One region of the Salinibacillus aidingensis genome, then DNA from elsewhere that is predicted to be linked to it. Evidence: a T-box and tRNA genes for the amino acid it is inferred to sense, from the RefSeq annotation. Region 1 holds a T-box; the other holds one or more tRNA genes.
What was found. A T-box is a leader RNA that pairs with one kind of tRNA and senses whether it is charged. The one in region 1 lies ahead of leuS (leucine--tRNA ligase), so its partner is inferred to be a tRNA-Leu.

Region 1 (3,266 bases):
TAAATCTTTACATAACGTCATTTTGGCTAAATTTTTGAATGGGTTGTTATTGACTGTTTCCTATGCTTTTGTAATGGGGATCATTCTCTTTATCATAAATCAGATAAATGGTCAGATTCCTGCAGCTGAATTTGTAATTAATTTGATTTTACTTGTGACGAATATTCTCTTGCTTACTGTTTTTCCTACAATGATTATTTTCCTTGTTTGGAGTCTTTATCACGTTGTTCGGAAATTTCATACAGCCATCGGAATTATTGCCATTATTCTGTTTTTATACGTTTTTAATGAAGGGTTTCGAGCATTTGATGATACAGCCTTATATGATGCTTTAACCAACTGGGGAACAGTAACCTGGGAAACCGGCTTTCCTGTCGTTGATTTTGGTACCTATTCCGCATTCCCTCTTACTTCGAGTGGCGATATTCAATTTCAGTCAGGTACGATTTTGTTTTATGCGTTTTTGTGTCTAATCTTTTACCTGATATCCATGTACCTTCTTGAACGTAAAGTGGAGGTGTAGCCATGGGGATAGATTTTAAACCGGATAAGCCCATTTATCAGCAAATTATGGACCGGATTTCCAGTGAAATTATTCGTGGGGAGCGTCAGGCTGGGGATAAGTTGACATCTGTAAGGGAATATGCGGTGGAAGTAGGAGTGAATGCAAATACAATACAAAGGGTGTATCGAGAATTAGAGCAAATGGAAATCGTTGAGAGCAGAAGAGGACAGGGAACATTTATTACTGAAAAGCAGGAACGGCTTCATCAGTTGAGGGAAGACATGAAAAGGCAATACATTCAATCTTTTATCTCTGATATGCAAGGAATGGGATTTTCAGTTCATGAGATGATTGATGGGATACGCCAATCCAGTGAGGGGGAGGATAACAATGATTAAGTTTGATGCCGTCTATAAAAAGTACTTCCTAAACGTTGCCATAAAGGATTTTAGTATTACTTTAGAAAAAGGAAATATCATAGGCATTATAGGTGAAAACGGGAGCGGGAAATCAACTCTGTTACGACTAATCGCTGGTCTTCTCAATCCCAGTAAAGGAAATATTACAGTAGATGGTGAACATGTATCAAGGGAAATACGTGAAAAGATTGCCTATTTAACGGATCAGGATTATTATTTTCCTTACTTTACGATTCGCGAATTAATGAATTATTATCATAGTCAATTTTCTGACTTTAACATCACAAAAGCAGAGAACATGATTGACTTTTTACAGCTTGATCCAGGTACAAAAATCGGACATTTATCCAAAGGCAATCGGGGCAGGGTGAAGTTTTTAATGACCATATCCCGTAACGCACCGTATATTATTATGGATGAACCTTTTAGTGGACTGGATCCAATGGTACGTGCTTCGATTATTAAAGGATTAATTCAATTTGTTGATTTGTCAAGGCAGACCGTTATCTTAACTACCCATGAATTAAAGGAAGTGGAATCTGTTTTGGATGAAGCAGTGGTGTTAAAGGCAGGAAGGCTCTTAGCCAAAAGTTCAGTTGAACAAATAAGAGAAGAATTAAACATGAGTGTTCTTGAGTGGATGGAGCATCTGTATCAGGAGGAGAAGAGACTGAAGGCTTAAGGCTTTTGCCTGATTTTTTGCCGATTCTTGACAATTTTTCTCTCCTTCATTACAATTATCATACATATAAGTAACCACGGGAAAATGACGATGAGAAGGAATAGTAATGAATGGTCAAGAATCCAGAGAGACAGCGGCTGGTGTGAGCTGTCCTTGATGTTCATGAACTCGCCTTTAAAGTTGCAGATATGAACATCATAGTAGTATCTGACGTGAGCTCGCGTTAAGAGCATCAAGTGAACACTGCTATGTGTTAATTTGGGTGGTACCGCGGGAATACAACTCTCGTCCCATGTTTGACTGGGATGGGGGTTTTTTATATTCACAGATATACATAAAGAGAAGGAAAACTAGATAGGAGGAAAAGAGTATGGCATTCGATCACAGAAGGATTGAAAAGAAATGGCAAACCTACTGGGAGGACAACAAAACCTTTAAAACCAATACAGAAAGTGAAAAAGAGAAGTTCTATGCCATGGATATGTTTCCGTATCCATCAGGCTCTGGCCTGCATGTTGGTCATCCTGAAGGGTATACCGCTACGGATATACTTTCCCGGATGAAACGCATGCAGGGGTATGAAGTGCTTCATCCGATGGGCTGGGATGCTTTTGGTCTCCCTGCTGAGCAATACGCACTTGATACAGGAAACGATCCGAAAGAATTCACGGATCAGAACATCGAAACCTTTAAACGGCAAATTAAGTCTTTAGGTTTTTCGTATGATTGGGATCGTGAAATCAATACAACGGATCCTGATTATTACAAGTGGACCCAGTGGATTTTTCTTAAACTTTATGAAAAAGGTCTCGCTTATATTGATGAAGTAGCGGTAAACTGGTGTCCTGCACTGGGAACCGTTCTTGCAAATGAAGAAGTGATTGATGGAAAAAGTGAACGAGGGGGCCACCCTGTCGTTCGTAAACCGATGAAACAATGGATGCTGAAAATTACCGAGTATGCCGATCGTCTGCTTGAAGACTTGGAAGACCTTGACTGGCCGGAAAGCATTAAAGACATGCAGCGCAATTGGATTGGCCGATCAGAAGGAGCACAGATTACGTTTTCGGTAAAAGATTCAGAGGAAACATTTGAAGCATTTACCACTCGTCCTGATACGTTATTTGGTGCAACTTATGCTGTGTTTGCACCTGAGCATCCACTGGTTGAAAAAATAGTCACACGTGAACAAAAAGAAGCTGTCGACAGCTATTTAAAAGAAATTGAGACCAAAAGTGATTTGGAGCGAACAGACCTGGCCAAGGATAAAACCGGTGTATTTACAGGTGCTTATGCAGTGAATCCTATTAATGGTGAACAAATGCCAATCTGGATTGCAGATTATGTATTAATGTCTTATGGTACTGGCGCTATAATGGCTGTTCCAGCACACGATGAGCGGGACTACGAGTTTGCGAAAAAATTTGATCTTCCTATTAAAGAAGTTGTGGAAGGCGGTAATATTGAAAAAGAAGCCTATACAGAAGATGGGAAGCACATTAATTCCGACTTCCTGAACGGTCTGGAAAAGGAAGAAGCGATTGAAAAGGCTATTGAATGGGTTACGGATCATGGACATGGTGAAAGAAAAGTAACCTATCGTCTGCGTGACTGGTTGTTCAGCCGCCAGCGTTACTGGGGTGAGCCGATTCCAATTATT
Region 2 (3,266 bases), 1.1 Mb from region 1:
CGGAGACAGTGTCAGGTGGGCAGTTTGACTGGGGCGGTCGCCTCCTAAAGAGTAACGGAGGCGCCCAAAGGTTCCCTCAGAATGGTTGGAAATCATTCGCAGAGTGTAAAGGCAGAAGGGAGCTTGACTGCGAGACCTACAAGTCGAGCAGGGACGAAAGTCGGGCTTAGTGATCCGGCGGTACCGAATGGAAGGGCCGTCGCTCAACGGATAAAAGCTACCCCGGGGATAACAGGCTTATCTCCCCCAAGAGTCCACATCGACGGGGAGGTTTGGCACCTCGATGTCGGCTCATCGCATCCTGGGGCTGTAGTCGGTCCCAAGGGTTGGGCTGTTCGCCCATTAAAGCGGTACGCGAGCTGGGTTCAGAACGTCGTGAGACAGTTCGGTCCCTATCCGTCGTGGGCGTTGGAAATTTGAGAGGAGCTGTCCTTAGTACGAGAGGACCGGGATGGACACACCGCTGGTGTACCAGTTGTTCCGCCAGGAGCACGGCTGGGTAGCTACGTGTGGAAGGGATAAGTGCTGAAAGCATCTAAGCATGAAGCCCCCCTCAAGATGAGATTTCCCATCATTTTAAATGAGTAAGATTCCTCAAAGACGATGAGGTAGATAGGTCCGAGGTGGAAGCGTGGTGACACGTGCAGCTGACGGATACTAATCAATCGAGGACTTAACTTATACGAAAAGCGGAGGCAAGCGCATGCAAGTCGAAGCTGGACAAAAAACGCAGACGGATTTATAAACCACTGCCTGCTCACATGATTGCTTTTCTTATCTAGTTTTGAGGGTGTTAAAAATTTATTTAAAAAAACACTTGCTTTTTTAATCAAAAGTAAATATAATATTACTTGTCCTTGAAAAAAGAATAAGTTTGTTATTGTCTGGTGGCGATGGCGGAGAGGTCACACCTGTTCCCATTCCGAACACAGTAGTTAAGCTCTCCAGCGCCGATGGTAGTTGGGGTTCTTCCCCTGCGAGAGTAGGAAGCCGCCAGGCTTAAGATCAAGGAGGATTAGCTCAGCTGGGAGAGCACCTGCCTTACAAGCAGGGGGTCGGTGGTTCGAGCCCGCCATCCTCCACCATATATCTTTTGAAATATGCCGGCCTAGCTCAACTGGTAGAGCAACTGACTTGTAATCAGTAGGTTGGGGGTTCAAGTCCTCTGGCCGGCACCATTTTATTTTGAGCCATTAGCTCAGTTGGTAGAGCATCTGACTTTTAATCAGAGGGTCGGAGGTTCGAATCCTCCATGGCTCACCATCCTTGCGGGTGTGGCGGAATTGGCAGACGCGCTAGACTTAGGATCTAGTGTCTTTCGACGTGGGGGTTCGACTCCCTCCACCCGCACCATGTATATTATAAATTATAGTGATTTTTAAAATAAAATATGTTAATATTTTATTTATTGGGTCTTAAACATTATATCTTGCGGAAGTAGTTCAGTGGTAGAACACCACCTTGCCAAGGTGGGGGTCGCGGGTTCGAATCCCGTCTTCCGCTCCATATAATGCCGGGGTGGCGGAATTGGCAGACGCACAGGACTTAAAATCCTGCGGTAGGTCACCTACCGTGCCGGTTCGAGTCCGGCCCTCGGCACCATATATTTGCGCCCGTAGCTCAATTGGATAGAGCGTCTGACTACGGATCAGAAGGTTAGGGGTTCGACTCCTCTCGGGCGCGCCATTTAACGGGAAGTAGCTCAGCTTGGTAGAGCACATGGTTTGGGACCATGGGGTCGCAGGTTCGAATCCTGTCTTCCCGACCACTTAGTTATAATGGGGCCTTAGCTCAGCTGGGAGAGCGCCTGCTTTGCACGCAGGAGGTCAGCGGTTCGATCCCGCTAGGCTCCACCAATTAATTCGAACCTTGAAAACTGAACAAAACAACCAGTACGTCAATTCGCTATTTAAATAGCATTTTGAATATGAGCATTATGGATTTTAACATCCAAACTTATTGGAGAGTTTGATCCTGGCTCAGGACGAACGCTGGCGGCGTGCCTAATACATGCAAGTCGAGCGCGTGAAACAAGTTGATTCCTTCGGGATGAAACTTGTGGAACGAGCGGCGGACGGGTGAGTAACACGTGGGCAACCTGCCTGTAAGATCGGGATAACTCCGGGAAACCGGGGCTAATACCGGATAACACCTCCGACCGCATGGTCGGAAGTTGAAAGACGGCTTTTATGCTGTCACTTACAGATGGGCCCGCGGCGCATTAGCTAGTTGGTGAGGTAAGAGCTCACCAAGGCAACGATGCGTAGCCGACCTGAGAGGGTGATCGGCCACACTGGGACTGAGACACGGCCCAGACTCCTACGGGAGGCAGCAGTAGGGAATCTTCCGCAATGGACGAAAGTCTGACGGAGCAACGCCGCGTGAGTGATGAAGGTCTTCGGATCGTAAAGCTCTGTTGTCAGGGAAGAACAAGTACAAGAGGAACTGCTTGTGCCTTGACGGTACCTGACCAGAAAGCCACGGCTAACTACGTGCCAGCAGCCGCGGTAATACGTAGGTGGCAAGCGTTGTCCGGAATTATTGGGCGTAAAGCGCGCGCAGGCGGTTTCTTAAGTCTGATGTGAAAGCCCACGGCTTAACCGTGGAGGGTCATTGGAAACTGGGAGGCTTGAGTGCAGGAGAGGAGAGTGGAATTCCACGTGTAGCGGTGAAATGCGTAGATATGTGGAGGAACACCAGTGGCGAAGGCGACTCTCTGGCCTGTAACTGACGCTGAGGCGCGAAAGCGTGGGGAGCGAACAGGATTAGATACCCTGGTAGTCCACGCCGTAAACGTTGAGTGCTAGGTGTTAGGGGGTTTCCGCCCCTTAGTGCTGAAGTTAACGCATTAAGCACTCCGCCTGGGGAGTACGGCCGCAAGGCTGAAACTCAAAGGAATTGACGGGGGCCCGCACAAGCGGTGGAGCATGTGGTTTAATTCGAAGCAACGCGAAGAACCTTACCAGGTCTTGACATCCTCTGCTACCTCTAGAGATAGAGGGTTCCCTTCGGGGACAGAGTGACAGGTGGTGCATGGTTGTCGTCAGCTCGTGTCGTGAGATGTTGGGTTAAGTCCCGCAACGAGCGCAACCCTTGACCTTAGTTGCCAGCATTAAGTTGGGCACTCTAGGGTGACTGCCGGTGACAAACCGGAGGAAGGTGGGGATGACGTCAAATCATCATGCCCCTTATGACCTGGGCTACACACGTGCTACAATGGATGGTACAAAGGGCAGCGAAGCCGCGAGGTGAAGCTAATCCCATAA

Region 2: it has a tRNA-Leu gene. The T-box ahead of leuS (leucine--tRNA ligase) is inferred to sense a tRNA for this amino acid. The anticodon was not compared.

What each region holds. Positions count from the first base shown of each region.
Region 1 covers NZ_AP043759.1:2,435,390-2,438,655, reverse strand. Annotated here, with positions in the region: gene ACZ5OK_RS13015 (hypothetical protein) at 1-523, shown strand, start outside; gene ACZ5OK_RS13010 (GntR family transcriptional regulator) at 526-903, shown strand; gene ACZ5OK_RS13005 (ABC transporter ATP-binding protein) at 896-1,606, shown strand; T-box leader at 1,688-1,902, shown strand; gene leuS (leucine--tRNA ligase) at 1,977-3,266, shown strand, end outside.
Region 2 covers NZ_AP043759.1:4,065-7,330, forward strand. Annotated here, with positions in the region: rRNA gene ACZ5OK_RS00010 (23S ribosomal RNA) at 1-681, shown strand, start outside; rRNA gene rrf (5S ribosomal RNA) at 884-999, shown strand; tRNA gene ACZ5OK_RS00020 (tRNA-Val) at 1,010-1,085, shown strand; tRNA gene ACZ5OK_RS00025 (tRNA-Thr) at 1,103-1,178, shown strand; tRNA gene ACZ5OK_RS00030 (tRNA-Lys) at 1,188-1,263, shown strand; tRNA gene ACZ5OK_RS00035 (tRNA-Leu) at 1,269-1,353, shown strand; tRNA gene ACZ5OK_RS00040 (tRNA-Gly) at 1,432-1,506, shown strand; tRNA gene ACZ5OK_RS00045 (tRNA-Leu) at 1,513-1,602, shown strand; tRNA gene ACZ5OK_RS00050 (tRNA-Arg) at 1,610-1,686, shown strand; tRNA gene ACZ5OK_RS00055 (tRNA-Pro) at 1,692-1,768, shown strand; tRNA gene ACZ5OK_RS00060 (tRNA-Ala) at 1,781-1,856, shown strand; rRNA gene ACZ5OK_RS00065 (16S ribosomal RNA) at 1,957-3,266, shown strand, end outside.